2 regions of the Sporosarcina sp. 6E9 genome follow, and region 1 is predicted to be linked to the other one. Evidence: predicted binding sites of a transcription regulator. Region 1 holds the regulator's gene; the other holds the start of a gene.
What was found. Region 1 encodes Rex, which represses fermentation and respiration genes when NADH is low (regulators of the CRP and FNR family bind a similar motif). Its sites were predicted from a motif close to TTGTGAAATATTTCACAA; they were not measured.
Positions count from the first base shown of each region.

Region 1 (8,306 bases):
TATCATTTCGTTAACAGGTAATGATTGATCAAATATCTAATAAATGCAATCAAGAAACCTCGATTTATTGAAATGAAAAAGGGATAGGGTTTATTCCCTTCCTATACATATTAAGGTCCCGTGGTGTAGCGGTTAACATGCCTGCCTGTCACGCAGGAGATCGCGGGTTCGATTCCCGTCGGGACCGTCAATTAATTAAAAACTTAGAACCGATTACGGGATTTATTCCGAAGTCGGTTTTTTGTTTTTGTTTTTTACAAGCGTGAACGCTTTCCGATGGAAACTATTTTCTATACAATTAAAGAATATAAGCGCAGTGGATTACTCGAAAGGAAATAAAAAATGAAAAAACAATTTATCGTTCATTCCCTTAAAGAAACTGAACAGCTTGCCAGAAATCTTGCTTTACTATTATCTCCTCCTGATGTCATAACTTTAGAAGGTGATTTGGGAGCGGGAAAAACAGCTTTTACACAGGCATTCGCAAAAGCAATCGGAATTACTCGGACTGTGAGCAGTCCGACATTTACGATTTTAAAACAATATGAAGGTAATTTTCCCTTCAATCATTTGGATGTCTATCGGCTCGCCGGAAGCGATGAAGATCTTGGTTGGGAAGAATTGTTTTACGGGGATGCGGTGACCATTATCGAATGGGCTCATTTAATCGAGGAAGACTTACCTAAGAATCGTCTTGAAATTGAAATCGTTCATGCAGGAAATACAAAACGTGAAATTACTGTTAAGCCACAAGGCGAACATTATGAAAAAATTTGTGAGGAGTTAAGCTTATGATTTGGCTTGGAATAGATACAGCAAATACGCCGCTTTCAATTGCTATTGTTAAAGATGGTGAAATACTGATTGAGGAAAACTCTTCAATGGCAATCAATCACTCACTTCGAGCGATGCCGGCAATTGATGAAATCTTCAAGAGAGCGAATATTGCACCGTCAGATATTCATGCAATCGCGGTATCAGAGGGGCCGGGTTCTTATACAGGTGTACGCATAGGCGTGACGATTGCTAAAACCCTTGCATGGACGCTTAATATACCGCTAGTAGGAGTATCTAGTTTAAAAGCGTTAGCGGCGAATACGCTCTATTTTGATGGCTATCTTTGCCCAATTGTAGATGCACGGAGAAATAATGTGTATGCTGGTGTTTATCGATTTGAAAATGGAAAATTAACCACAGTTATTGAAGATGGACATTTTTCTCTTACAGAGTTAATTATAAAACTGAAGTCTTTCAAATATCCAGTTTTGTTTATTGGAAAAGATATGTCATTGCATAAAGAACAATTGATTGACGAGCTGGAAGAACAAGCAGTGTTTGCTCCACTTCAGTTCAATCTACCGCGTGCTTCTTCTCTGATCTATACGGCACAGCAGTTTGGAGAAAAAGAGGATATTCATAATTTCGTTCCCGAATATCGCCGAATTGCTGAAGCGGAAGCAAATTGGTTGAAAGCGAAGGGGAAGGAAAATGAACGTGGTTAAAGAAATTACTTACCGTGAAATGGTGCAGGGCGATATTCCGTCAGTTGTTTCTATTGAAGAGGAATCGTTCACAGTTCCGTGGACACAGGAAATTTTCGAACATGAGATGACTGGTAATAATTATGCGCATTATATCGTTGCTTTGAAAAACGATGTGGTCATTGGTCATTGTGGAATGTGGATTGTTTTAGATGAGTGTCATATTACAAATGTTGCTGTTTTGAAACGATTTAGAGGGTATAAAATCGGTGAAGGCTTAATGCGAGAGGCGATTGCTCTTTGCAGAGAAATGGAAGTTAAGTTAATGACGTTAGAAGTACGCGTTAGCAACCATACTGCGCAAAACTTATATCGAAAGCTCGGCTTCAAAGAAGGCGGCATACGTAAAAACTATTATAGCGACGACGGCGAAGATGCTCTCGTCATGTGGGTGGAATTATAGTGAAAAAAGATCAGTATATATTGGGAATTGAAACGAGTTGTGATGAGACTGCAGCCTCAATTGTTAAAAATGGAACAGAAATTGTTTCGAATGTAGTTGCATCTCAAATTAATAGTCAAAAACGATTTGGCGGCGTTGTTCCTGAAATTGCTTCTAGACATCATGTAGAGCAGATTACATTGGTTATTGAAGAAGCGCTCCATATTGCGGATATGCAACCAAAGGATCTAGATGCAGTAGCGGTAACTGAAGGACCGGGCCTAGTTGGGGCTTTACTGATTGGAATTAATGCAGCAAAGGCATTTGCATTCGCAAATCAACTGCCAATTGTTGGTGTACATCATATTGCAGGGCATATTTATGCTAACCAACTTATACAACCGATGGAGTTTCCTTTGCTTGCCCTCATCGTTTCAGGCGGTCACACTGAGCTTGTTCTTATGAAAGAACATGGTTCCTTTGAATTGATAGGAGAGACGCGCGACGACGCAGCTGGAGAAGCCTATGATAAAGTTGCCCGTGTACTCGGACTTCCATATCCGGGAGGACCCGAAATTGACCGTTTAGCTTTGGAAAGCGAAGAAGAAATTGAATTTCCAAGAGCATGGCTTGAACCTGAATCATACGATTTTAGTTTTAGCGGTCTTAAGTCATCAGTGATTAACTATAAACATAATTTGGAACAACGGGGAGAACATATAAATCCCCAACATGTAGCAGCAGGGTTTCAAGCGAGTGTTGTTGATGTGTTAACTACAAAAACAGTTCGTGCTGCCAAAGAATTTAATGTTGAGCAAGTTATAGCTGCGGGGGGTGTTGCTGCGAATAAAGAGCTGCGTACATCCCTTGAAGCGATGTTTAAGGAACTCAATATACCTTTTTACGTTCCGCCTATATCATTTTGTACTGATAATGCAGCAATGATAGCAGCAGCAGGATCTTCAATGTTTAGCAGCGGAGTGCGAGGTACATTGTCGATGAATGGAAGACCTGGAATGGAACTTGTTTCGTGGAATAAATAACAGAACGTGGAGAGTGTCTAATTCAGACAATTTCCACGTTTTTATTTTTGCTTTTTCACGTTTGTCAATAGGAACATTCGTACTTATGAACAGATTGTGCACAACTTGTTGATAACTAATTTAGTTGTTAATTTAATCACAAATATGGAGGGATAAGTTTGTGTATAATAAAACTATAAACTTGTGGAAAGTGTGGGGAAGTGCATGGCATAGTTGTTTTGGAGGTGTTTATACTGTGGGTAAGATTGTGGAAAAGTTAATAACTTAATTTGATTCATTCACATGTTATTTTAGGAAAACAAATAGCCATCCTCTAATTTTGAATGAAGATGACTATTTATTTGATTTTATTTTCTGTTTATAGATGTTCTAGTTGTTCTTGTAAAGTGAGCCAGTTTTCGGCTTTCGCATCATGTTCAGCTTGCAAGATGTCGATATTATTTTGAATTTCCATCAGTTTTATATGATCATCCGCGTAATCTGGGGTTGATAGTTGCTCTTGAAAATCGGCAATGCTATCATCAAGAGCCGAAAGTTCATTCTCGATTTCATTAATTGACCGTGTTAATCTGCGTTCTTGTCGCTTTTTTTCACGATCGTCTTCTTGTTTATTTGCAACTGGTGGGTTGTTTACTAAAATAGCTCTTTCCTTTTCGGCAAGAAGTTCTTCTTGCTCTAGTTTCTTTTCCACGTAATAATCATAGTCGCCCAAATATTCAACGGCACCTTGGGAATGGATATCGATGACTTTTGTCGCTAAGCGGTTAATGAAATACCGATCATGTGATACGAAGATAATCGTACCAGGAAAATCATCCAATGCATTTTCGAGAATTTCTTTACTATCCAAATCCAAGTGGTTCGTTGGCTCGTCCAATATGAGCGTGTTCGATTTTTGAAGCATTAATTTCGCTAGGGAAAGCCTTGCTTTTTCACCGCCAGACAATGACGTCACGGGTTTTCCAGCGTCATCACCCGTGAAAAGAAAGCGACCAAGGACACCTCGGATATCTTTCTCATTCATCATTGGCCATTCGCTCCATAGTTCTTCCAAGACGGAATCAGTACCGACTAGAGTGGCCTGTTCTTGGTCATAATAGCCAAATTGAACATTTGTCCCGTATCTAATTTCACCAGCAAGTTCAGTTTGTTTTTTAACGATTGTCTTCAGTAAAGTCGATTTGCCGACGCCATTCGGGCCGATTAACGCAATTCGATCGCCTTTATACACACGGAGGTTAAGATCTTCCGAAATTGGCCCCTTATCATAACCGATCGCTAAATTATCCACAGCAAGGACATCGTTCCCGCTTGGACGCTCGACGGAAAAAGTAAAGTTGGCTGATTTTTCATCACCGTCTGGGGAGTCCATCCAATTCGTTCGTTCCAACATTTTACGGCGGCTTTGTGCCATTTTCGAAGTCGAAGCACGTGCAATATTTCGTTGGATAAAATCTTCAAGATTTGCACGTTCACTTACTTCTCTTTCATACATCTTTACATCACGTTCATAGTTTTTCGCTTTTTCGGTAAGATAGGCACTATAGTTTCCAAGATATTTTGCTACTTTATTTCTCGAAACTTCATAAACAATCGTAACAATTTCATCAAGGAAATAACGGTCATGAGAGACAATTAACAATGCCCCTTCGTAATTAACCAGGTATTTTTCTAACCAACTAAGCGTTTCAATATCGAGATGGTTTGTCGGTTCATCCAAAATCAACAAATCTGGACTGCTTAGGAGCATTTTAGCAAGTGCAAGTCTCGTCTTTTGGCCACCGGATAAAAGGTTTACCTGTTTTGTATAATCCTCTGGATAAAACCTCATGCCGTGAAGCACCGACCGCGTGTCTGCTTCATATTGATAACCTTTGGAATTACTGAATTCAGTTTGTAATTCATCGTATTCAGTCGAAACCCGTTCGAATTCAATGCTATTTGAAAAGATTTCCGGATCTGCCATTTGTTCTTCAAGGGAACGGATCCGTCTTTCCATAGCTCTTAGTGGTTCGAAAACGGTCATCATTTCATCCCAAACCGTTAATGAAGAATCGATACCTGAATGTTGTTCAAGATATCCGATTTGGATGTTTTTCGGGATGATTAAATCACCTGAATCCGCAGTCATTTCACCCGCAATAATTTTTAATAAGGTCGATTTTCCCGCGCCGTTTCGTCCGACAAGTGCAACACGGTCGCGTTGATGCACTTCTAATTGAACGTTATCTAATATGGTCGTTCCTGAAAATGATTTAGTTAATGCATTGACTTGTAAAACAATCATTATAATACACCTCATTCTACTCTAGTCTAATAGAACAAGGCGGTGTGCGCAATGGTCAGCTTTACATTAAACAACAATTAAGATACGATAGAATAGGCTTTAAGTACGTGTGGGAGGGATAAAAATGGCAGAGGAAATGCCTAAGATTCCACAGGCAACGTCTAAACGATTGCCTCTTTATTATAGATTTCTTCAAAATTTTGCAAACGCTAACAAAAAGCGAGTCTCATCTAGCGAATTAAGCGAAGCAATGAAAATCGATGCTGCAACAATACGGAGAGATTTCTCTTATTTCGGTGCGCTCGGTCGAAAAGGATATGGTTATGACGTCGACTATTTAGTCGGTTTTTTTCGAACGATTCTCGATCAAGACGAAGAAACTGATGTTGCACTATTCGGAGTCGGAAGTTTGGGCAGTGCATTCTTAAAATATAATTTTCATAAAAACCATAATACGCGAATCGTAATGGCTTTTGATACGAATGCTTCGGTTGAGGGGAAGATGATAAGCGGTATTCCTATTTATCATCCGCGAGTTGCTGAAGAGAAGCTGAAAGAGCAGGGAATCGAACTTGTTATTCTGACATTGCCGTCAAGTGTTGCACAAGATGTCACGGACGAACTCGTTCGCTATGGAATTAAAGGGATTTTAAACTTCACTCCAGTACGTCTTGCAGCCCCGGAAGCCGTACGCGTCCATACAATCGATTTATCTGTAGAATTACAGACGCTAATTTATTTCATGAAAAGTGACGTGAAAGATTCACAATTGTAACCGCTCCATTATGGCAATGAGGGTGGTTTTCGTGTAAACTATATACAGCCAGAAGGATTGAATGTCTATTGATCAATCCCTCGCTAATGAGGAGGTGTCATCATGGGTGCAGGTATTCCAAGTCTTATCCTAATTGCAGTCGTTGCATTGCTTATATTTGGGCCGAAGAAATTACCCGAAATTGGGAAAGCGTTCGGTTCTTCATTGCGTGAATTTAAAAACGCTACAAAAGGTCTTGTCGATGATGAAAATGACGACAAAAACAAAATCGACAATAAAGTTGATGACAAGTAAGTAAGGTGAATGTCCGATGGGGAATGAAAAAGAATTATCGATAATTGAACATATAGATGAATTGAGAAAACGGCTGATGGTTGTCGTCGTTTTCTTTATTGTTGGAACAGCGGGTGGTTTCTTACTAGCCAAACCGCTTATCAATTATCTTCAATATAGTGAAGAAGCAAAAAGTATTTCATTGAACGCGTTTAATGTAACTGATCCGTTTATCATTTATTTGAAAATGATTGTTCTGATAGCCGTTATTATTATATCGCCGGTTTTACTTTATCAACTGTGGTCTTTTGTAAGTCCGGGTCTCCATGAGACAGAACGTAAAGTGACTTTAAGTTATATCCCTTTTGGCTTTATATTATTTCTAGGCGGTATATCATTTTCTTATTTTGTACTATTTCCGTACATTATAAAATTTATGATGAAATTGTCGAATGATCTTGGGATTGTTCAAACAATTGGTATAAATGAGTATTTCAATTTTTTATTTCAAATTACGATTCCTTTTGGTTTAATATTTCAGTTGCCAATATTAACGTTATTTTTAACAAGGCTTGGTATTATACAACCGAATATTCTTGTAAAAGTACGAAAATATGCTTTCCTTGTTTTATTTATCATCGCTGCGTTTATTACACCGCCTGATTTGTTCTCGCATTTGTTTGTGACCGTTCCTTTGTTTATACTTTATGAGCTAAGTATTATTGTTTCCCGCTTTGGTTATCGAAAGTATTTAAAAGCAGAACAACAGCGACAAATCGAAGAACTTCAAAATCAAAATCCTGAACAATAAAAAGTCTTCCATCCGAATTATCGGTGGAAGACTTTTTTCATCCTAATAGGAATGAAATGAATGACTGATGCATATTTTGTAGTTGCTCAAGTTTCTCGTAATTTAGCTGAATCGTGACGACGAGGCCGTTCATTAATAAATGTGAAATCATCGGTGTGATTAATCTTTTTGTTTTATAGTAAACGAAAGAGAAAACAAGTCCTGGTGCCAAGTAAATGAGCAGATGTTGTAATTCACCATGTACTGCTGCGAATATGAGTCCGCTGATTAATGCGGCAATGATGAAATTGGTTTTTTGATAAAGACCTCCGAAGATTACTCTTCTGAAAATAATTTCCTCTAACAGCGGTGCGAAGAACACGATGCAAATGATGATAATGGGAGACACCTTGGCGATTTCAGATAGAAAGGCTGTGTTTTCTGAACCCGGCTCAATGCCGATTAGTTGTTCGATAAATGCCGCTGCCATTTGTCCGAAGAGTGCCAGGAAAAAGCCAAGGATACCCCATAAAATCGTGCTTCCCACTGAAGCAGGTTTTCCCTTAAATACATGAAAGAACTTTTTTCTTGTGAATATTAATAGAAGGAAAATGATCGCGGCTAGTGTATTAGCGGTGAAAAGTGACCATGCGATTCCGTGATATTCAGCTTCTTGGGCGGTTAGGCTTGGATTACCTTTAAAGTATTGAAAAATCGGCTTTACTAAAAACACACTGCCGATTTGCATAATGACATACGTGAAGATCAGGTATAAATAAATTTTCCAGTTTTTCAAAATGTTCATCTCCTAAAATTCCAACTGCTGTTATTTTAGCTGTTTTAAACCACATTAGCAAAGAGAAGAATGTTGAGTACTTTACTTGCAAAATAGTCAGATGTTTATTATGATTAGAATTGTGTTAGCACTCCTTGAAGATGAGTGCTAAAAAGAAATTATAATCTTTGGGAGGTTGTTTTACTTGTTGAAACCATTAGGTGACCGTATCGTAATCGAATTAGTAGAAGCGGAAGAAAAAACGGCGAGCGGCATTATTGTGCCAGATTCTGCGAAAGAAAAACCGCAAGAAGGTAAAGTAATTGCTGCTGGAACAGGGCGCGTTTTAGAAAATGGCCAACGTGTCGACTTAGAAGTAAAAGAAGGCGACAAGATTATCTTCTCAAAATACTCCGGAACTGAAGTTAAACATGAAGGTA
Region 1 is NZ_JAGEMN010000007.1:55,611-63,916, reverse strand. Features, by position in the region: tRNA gene J4G36_RS17380 (tRNA-Asp) at 115-187, shown strand; gene tsaE (tRNA (adenosine(37)-N6)-threonylcarbamoyltransferase complex ATPase subunit type 1 TsaE) at 343-795, shown strand; gene tsaB (tRNA (adenosine(37)-N6)-threonylcarbamoyltransferase complex dimerization subunit type 1 TsaB) at 792-1,502, shown strand; gene rimI (ribosomal protein S18-alanine N-acetyltransferase) at 1,489-1,944, shown strand; gene tsaD (tRNA (adenosine(37)-N6)-threonylcarbamoyltransferase complex transferase subunit TsaD) at 1,944-2,966, shown strand; gene J4G36_RS17355 (ABC-F family ATP-binding cassette domain-containing protein) at 3,325-5,253, opposite strand; gene J4G36_RS17350 (redox-sensing transcriptional repressor Rex) at 5,378-6,028, shown strand; gene J4G36_RS17345 (twin-arginine translocase TatA/TatE family subunit) at 6,131-6,322, shown strand; gene tatC (twin-arginine translocase subunit TatC) at 6,339-7,112, shown strand; gene J4G36_RS17335 (CPBP family intramembrane glutamic endopeptidase) at 7,150-7,887, opposite strand; gene groES (co-chaperone GroES) at 8,072-8,306, shown strand, end outside.

Region 2 (8,306 bases), on a different contig from region 1:
GGTTTAACCACCGCGATTCTTCTTAAGTCTTCTATGTAATGATCTTCATCATCATGTAGGCCTTGTGGTTCGATTGCGAAACTGTCAACAATTCGTCCATCTTTCATGATGGAAACATGTTCACAAATACTTTTAACGACATCCATCTCATGTGTGACAATCACAATTGTGACACCCAATGTTTCTTTAATGTGACGTAAAACTTGCAAGACTTCGGTTGTTGTTTTGGGATCCAGCGAAGAAGTTGGTTCATCACATAATAGAACGTCCGGGTTGTTGGCTAACGATCTTGCAATTGCAACGCGTTGTTTTTGTCCACCGCTTAGTTGGGCTGGATATGCATCTTTCTTGTCTAAAATGCCAACAAAATGAAGACATTCCTCAATACGTTTTAATCGTTTCTGCTTTGGCATTCCCACCAATTCGAGCGGCATTTCGACATTTTCAGCGACAGTTCGATTAAGAACCAATTGAAATTGTTGAAAAATCATTCCAATGTTTTGCCTAGCTTTTCTTAACTCTTTGTCGGAAAGACTTGTCAGTAATTGATCTCCCACTCGCACTGTTCCATTATCTGGTCTTTCCAATAAATTCATCATCCTAACTAAAGTTGATTTTCCGGCACCGCTCGTTCCAACAATGCCATGAATTTCACCTTTTTTAATTGTTAAGGATAAGGGGAGTACAGCTTTCACATTTCCAAAAGCTTTCTCAACATTATTGAGTTCAATCATGTAGGGGACCTCCATTTCTCCACAGATTACTATATCATGAAAAGCAATCAGGTGAAATAAATTACTTCAACTTTGATGCCTATTTAGTACTAGTGATAATTCAGAACCTTTCGCCTATCTTAAAATGTGTCATATTCATTGTTTTACTACGAAAGGGGTAGTAAAATTAATTACTATATGAAGTTACATAGGTTTTTTTGATCAATGGTTGATTTAAGGGGAGACGCTGATGGACAAAGTTGAATTCACGACAATGCAAAACTTTAAAACTAAAGATCTAGAGAAAGAAAATAAAGTCTCTACGATTATTCTGGATTTAATCTCTTTGTTTAAAGGTCTTGTATTATTAACGAATATACTTCCTGTATTAACAGGCTTTTGTTTGGCATTGTATTTTACCAATGCATCTTTTGGGGAACACTGGAAGTTGTTTTTAATTACAATCATTGGCAGTACATTAGTAGTTGCTGGTGCGCTGACACTTAATAATTGGTATGAAGTCGATCTTGATCGAGAAATGGCCAGAACTCAAAAGCGGCCGACCGTTACTGGAAACTTTTCTATGAAGACAGTTCTATTAATTGGTATTATATTATCGGTAGTTGGTTTGTTCGTTTTGTTTTTCACAACGATAGAAACGTTAATTTATGCATTTTTAGGCTGGATCACATATGTTGTTTTTTATACTTTTTGGTCGAAGCGTAAATATACACTAAATACAGCAATAGGCAGTATTTCAGGAGCGGTGACGCCATTAATTGGTTGGGCTGCAATTGCACCTAGTTATCATATTGTTCCAATCGTTTTAGCCCTTCTTTTGTTTATTTGGCAGATTCCGCATACATTTGCGATTGGAATTAGAAGATGCGAAGAATATAGGGCTGCAGGTGTTGCGATGTTGCCAGTAGTGCGTGGATTTGGCATTACGAAAAGACAAATCGCAGTTTACGTTGCTTGCTTACTTCCGCTACCTTTCTTATTACCGGCATTAGGACTTACTTTTATTATTATCGCAACGGTTTTGAACATCGTTTTTTTAGGATTAAGCATTGCTGGATTTTATATAAAAAACGATGTGAAATGGGCGCGTGTTATTTTCCTTTACTCCGTAAATTATTTAACAATCATTTTCTTTATGATGATATTTATTGCACTGCCGGTTTTTAGTAGATAGGTTACATTTTGAGTACCTGGAAAAAACCTTTCCCGCATTTACAGTTCTAATTGTAAATGCGGGATTTTTTATTGAAATGCCTATTTTGTGACTTGAATCACAGCGCTAATTATCATACAAGCTTATACTTTAATTAAGGTGAAAATATAAAGGAGGAAACACCAATGACAAACTACACTTCAGTAATAAAGGTGACAGAGTATCCGCCGCATCTAAAACACAAAACAATTTACGAAACATACGAGAGTTTACAACCTTCCGAGTCGATGTTAATCGTCAATGATCATGATCCTATTCCACTGCGTTTCCAATTAGAATCAACACATGAAGGGAAATTCGATTGGGAATATATTGAACGAGGTCCGACCACATTTCAAGTGAAAATTACAAAGCTGAAATAAAAGGGGGTTTTTGCAATGGTAAAAGTCAACATAATTAACGATAATACCGTGAATATCGAGTTGACTTTAGAGGACGCGGTTTCAATGGTCCAAAAAGCGTCGAATAATATTGATAAATATGCAAATGAAATCGTTACGACTTTTGAACAAATGCCCAAATTCAACTATACCTATTATTGTTTCTATGCTTTTGACAACAGTGCCAACTTATTTGAAACGATGTTGGACATTAATCCAAAGAATTATAATTCATTTTCATTAAATGCTCCTGATGCTTTTTTTCATTGTTTATATGGTGGAATGGCAAGTCTATATATAGACGCTCAAAAGTATGTTTCAAAGACCAATTGATCAATTTACGCATAAACTACACTTCTCTTATTAGCGAACTTTTTTACCCATGGACGAATAACATAGCTATGGGTAGAATACTGTCCTTAATATAGAAGGGAAGTGTTTTTTTGCAGTATTTTTATACCGTGCGCCACAATGAGACATTGAAAAACATTGCTACACGATGGCAGCTACCCCTGGCTGCTATTGTCGCTTCAAATAATTTACAACCCCCCTATACAATTTCAGTTGGTGAGCAATTATCCATCCCTTCCGGTGTTATTGAATACCACGTACAATCCGGTGATTCTGTCTATCGGATTGCACAATTATTTGGGCTTCCGATATCTGTTATTGTTGAGGCCAACAAATTAACATCACCTTATCTTTTACGTGTAAACCAAGTATTAAAGATTCCCCCTGGTGTTTTATATTATGTTGTTCAACCAGGAGATTCATTATATAAAATTGCGCAGCGTTACAATGTCGTAACGGAATACGGAATTGATACAGATGCTATTCAAAAACAAAATAAGTTGCCGAACGAAACAATAAGTCCTGGCATGAGGCTGGAAATTCCGTATGGCTCGCCAGGAGGTTCTGGCTTTATTGCTTATACTTCCAATCAAGGTGGACAATTTGATATTTGGACATATAACTTTCGGAACGGAGAAACTATACAATTAACGAATGGGTTGGGTGACACTTTTACGATTCCGATGTGGTCGCCTGACAGCAGCAGAATCGCATTTGTAGGAAAAAATCGAGTGGTTTATGTTATTTATGTTGCTTCTGGTTCAATTGGGGCAATTGATCAATTAACTGAAGGGGGTGATTTCGGATTAGATTGGTCACCAGATAGCGTCCATTTGGCTTATGCAGCCCGCGGCATCATTCAAGTATATAATACGACATTACATGTTGGGACAGTAGTGGAACAACTAGGTGCATCCGAGATTAACTGGTTTCCAGATGGAGAGGAATTATTGTTTCAAGCCTTAGATGATTCCGGAGTCAGTCAACTGTATCGAAGCCGAATTTTTGGAACCGAAAAGGAACAAATTACACATAATGAAAATGGGTTATTACAAAACGTTCGATTATCACCCGATGGAAGTTTTGTATTATATACAACCCCAGGTGCAAGTATTTCAATCATCAATACGCTAGAACTAGAAACTGAGAAAGTATATGAAATAAAAGGGGGACCTGAGGCAAAAAACTATTATCCTGACTGGTCACCAGATTCACTAAAGATTGCTTATAGCGCAACTAACTTTGCGAACAATTCATATTTCTCGCAAATTAGATCTGTAGACCGAAAAGGTGGCGATGATCATATCTGGGGCGTTTCAAATTGCTACTCCACTCCAGTAACATGGTCACCTGACGGATTAAAAATAGCTTATTTATCGGGATGTACTGAAAATGAATTTGCAAAAGAGATGTGGCTGATTGAACTTGCTCACCCAGCGCCTACCCGACTTCTTGAAGGGTTCACAATCATGTCATTGAATTGGTCGCCTGAACCACTTTTAGATTTAGCTGAACAGGATTATACAAATGAGGCTTTTGATGTTAATTTCCAATATCCTGCAAGTTGGATGAAAATTAATGATGAAAATTATATCGGTACCGACGGTTTTTTTCAAATATCGGCGATTTTTGGTTCCGATAATATTGAGGACATCTGTCACGATGAAGCTTTTCAAAAGTTGAAGCCCTATGGCTCAACGCCAATAATTATACCTTCCGAAAATCAAACAATAGAAGCATGCACGATTTTACCTTCGGCCGATCAACCTGCAGACATGAATGGGCAGGCGGCTTATATTGTAAAGTATCCTGACCCAATCCAACTTAATGGAAACGCGTATAATTATTTTATCTTATGGGCAGACAAAGACCATATTGATAGGATTTCCTCGACGCTATTATTTTTACCTTGAGCTTTTCTATAATGGAAAACTGATAAGCAATGCAGAATTGCTTAAACTGTTTTCCATTTAAATTTTTGGGGAATTAGTTTCCTGGTATGGTAAGATTTAGATGAATGTAAAATTGAAGGTAAAAGGGAAGTGTGTCTATGATTCATTATCCAAGTCCTTTGAAGAAAGGACAGACAATAGGCGTTTGCGCTATGTCAGCTGGGGTTGATAGTGAACTTCATCATATTCTAAGGAAAGCGGCTCATCAATTTGAACAGCGTGGATATGCTGTTGAACTCGGGGACACCGCATGGTCGAATGAAAAACTTACATCCGCTTCACCAGCAATTCGAGTGTTAGAATTTAGGGAAATGATGATGAAAGATGAAGTAGGTGCAATAATTCCACCATGGGGTGGTGAATTTCTATCTGAAACGCTTCCGCTTATCGATTTTCAAAAACTACAACCAAAGTGGCTCATGGGTTACTCAGATACTAGTACGCTGCTTTTGCCAATCACATTATTAACAGGGATTGCTACGGTTCACGGGACAAACTTCGTCGATTTGAGAAGTGATGAGTGGGATCCCGTCACTGCCAAATTCATGGAAGTCTTATCTGCAGCGAAAGGGGATATAATTACTCAATATTCATCCGAAATGTATCAAACAGAGTGGCAACATTTTGCGCCTCCTGAACCATATGTATTTAAATTAGATGCGCAAACTGAATGGAAGACAATCGGGAATACTCCCGTGCAAGTAGAGGGTAGAATTTTGTCCGGTTGTATCGATACGATTCGACACCTTATCGGAACGCCTTTCGGGGATATTAAATCGTTTCGCGAGAAATTTATACCGAATGAGAAAATCATATGGGTACTGGAGAATTGCGATATGGATGCGCCCGATTTTTACCGTTCGCTCTTACAGTTTTACTATGCCGGATGGTTTGATGACGCTTCAGGAATAGTATTTGGTCGAACCGATGCAGGCGCAGCAGAAGAGGACTTTACTTATATCGAAGCTTTAGAAAGAATTGCCGAGTTAGCGGACGTCCCTGTTGTTTATGATGCAGATATTGGACATGTTCCACCGCAAATGACTTTTGTGAACGGCGCTTTTGGGGAGCTAAGCGTGGCAGATGGTAAGGGAATTATGACTACTAAATTAGTTTGATATAAAAACAGAGTAGCGAATCGCTACTCTGTTTTTACTTGTTATTTTGGTTCGAATGATGCGGCTGCAGCAGCTTCGATTTCATTCAACGGAATGCCAAGTGCTTCTGCTACACCTTCACCATATGCAGGATCCGCTTTATAGCAATGTGTAATATGACGAAGTTTAATATGTTTATCGACACCGCTCATATTAGCAGCTGTATTTAAGAATAGCGCTTGTTTCTGCTCATCGTTCATTAAGTTAAACAGTTTTCCTGGTTGTTCAAAGTAGTTATCATCATCTTCTCTGAAATCCCAACGGTCCGCGGCACCATGAATATCAAGGGCAGGTTCTTTATACTGTGGTTGCTCTTGCCATTCGCCGTAGCTGTTTGGTTCATAATGAAGCGTACTTCCTAAGTTTCCGTCAACGCGCATGGCGCCATCGCGGTGGAAGCTATGAACCGGGCATTTAGGTTGGTTAATCGGAATTTGATGGTGATTAACGCCTAAACGATAACGCTGTGCATCGCCGTATGAGAACAGGCGACCTTGCAACATTTTGTCAGGTGAGAAGCTGATGCCTGGTACGACGTTGGCTGGTGTAACTGCCAGTTGTTCTACTTCCGCAAAATAGTTGTCCGGGTTTCGATTTAGTTCGAATTCTCCTACTTCAATAAGTGGAAAATCTTTCTTATACCATACTTTTGTTAAATCAAATGGGTTGTACGGCATGTTAGCTGCTTCTTCTTCTGTCATCACTTGGATGTACATTTTCCATTTCGGGAAATCGCCGTTTTCGATAGATTCATATAAATCACGTTGATGACTTTCACGGTCGACACCGACAAGTTCAGCAGCATCTTTATCCGTTAAATTTTCAATACCTTGTTGTGTACGGAAATGGAATTTAACCCAAACTCGTTCGTTTTCAGCGTTAATCATACTAAATGTATGACTTCCGAAACCGTGCATATTTTGATACGTTTTTGGAATACCGCGATCACTCATCAAAATTGTTACTTGGTGAAGTGCTTCAGGTAATGATGTCCAGAAATCCCAGTTATTATTTGCACTTCGCATGTTTGTCCGCGGATCACGTTTAACAGCATGGTTCAAGTCAGGGAATTGTAATGGATCTCGGAAAAAGAATACAGGTGTATTATTTCCAACAACGTCCCAGTTTCCTTGTTCCGTATAAAATCTAAGTGAAAACCCGCGAATATCACGTTCAGCGTCTGCAGCACCGCGTTCACCAGCAACTGTGGAGAAACGAGCGAAGACATCTGTTTTCTTACCAACTTCGGAGAAAACCTTTGCGCTTGTGTACTTTGTGATATCATGCGTAACCGTAAATGTACCATGCGCGCCGGAACCTTTGGCGTGCATGCGTCGCTCAGGAATAACCTCGCGATCGAAATGAGCCATCTTTTCTAAGAACCATACATCTTGGAGTAGCATAGGACCTCTTGGGCCCGCTGTCATTGAGTTTTGATTGTCAACAACCGGAGCACCGGCAGCTGTAGTGAATTTTTTTTGATTTTCATTATTACTCATTCATTCTCACTCCCCAGATTATAATGTTGCTTACATAGTAACCATAACAAATAAAAGAATTCTGTACCAATAAATAGATTGGAAATGTCAATATTATTAGTTTACTTACATGAATACTAATAAGAGATTTGAAAAGAATAGTTGTTTTCAAGTTTTAATTGCCCGTTTTCATATGTTCGTTCAATGAATGTCACATTATTATCGTGATCAACGAATAATACAGTAGAACACCGAGTACCATAATCGGGCGTTTGAATGAATAGGGGGGATAATTGCCGTTCAAGTTCTAGTCCGACACCCGTATTCGGTAAATTTTCATCTTCAGCTAGTTCCGCATTCAGTAAAATAGTGAAGAGTTCATCGGCATCGACTATTTCATTCTTTGTTACATAATCTTTCAACATTATTTTTCCTTTTGTTACTTTCGGCCAAGGCGTATTGAGAAAGTGGTTACTTAGACCATGTGTACCTTTTGGAATGTCCATTACTTGATGGTTAATATTATTATAATAATGTAGTCTATCTGTGTTCCCGATAACAATATTAAATCCATTATATAGATCCTTATTTTCGCTTAGCTGTTGTATATAGTCTAACGGGGAAGTATCTTCAACTAAAAAGTTCTGGACAATCTCGCCGCGTGACCGTTTAACTACACCAAATTGAGCTGGGTCGCGGTAATTTGTTAAAGCCGCAAATCGCCCGCTTTTTGTAATGCCCAACCATGTGCCCATTTGCACTAAATCGCGCCCAGCTAAGAGATTGGGCTCGTCTTCCCAGAATTGTGCAGGTCGGGTAGGGCGCGCATAAAATTCATCGCGATTTGCCGCAACAATCAATTTGTAGTTTGGATGATTTTGTAGATGGAAGTTTATTAAACACATTATCATTATTCTCCTAGTTATTATTTCTGTCCCTTTTTGAAAACAGCAGAGATTCGACTTTCTTCGCCACGCTTCATCCGTTGTATATTCTCTACATGTTTAAGAACGGCAACGGCGAATAAAGCAAATGCGATAA
Region 2 is NZ_JAGEMN010000001.1:827,336-835,641, forward strand. Features, by position in the region: gene J4G36_RS04300 (methionine ABC transporter ATP-binding protein) at 1-734, opposite strand, end outside; gene cyoE (heme o synthase) at 964-1,908, shown strand; gene J4G36_RS04310 (DUF2249 domain-containing protein) at 2,073-2,309, shown strand; gene J4G36_RS04315 (hypothetical protein) at 2,325-2,660, shown strand; gene J4G36_RS04320 (LysM peptidoglycan-binding domain-containing protein) at 2,789-4,591, shown strand; gene J4G36_RS04325 (S66 family peptidase) at 4,750-5,748, shown strand; gene J4G36_RS04330 (catalase) at 5,790-7,286, opposite strand; gene J4G36_RS04335 (NRDE family protein) at 7,403-8,170, opposite strand; gene J4G36_RS04340 (glycerol-3-phosphate acyltransferase) at 8,191-8,306, opposite strand, start outside.
Region 2: J4G36_RS04310 (DUF2249 domain-containing protein) is a predicted target of Rex. The motif match lies at 1,994-2,011, and genes of this name have one in related genera.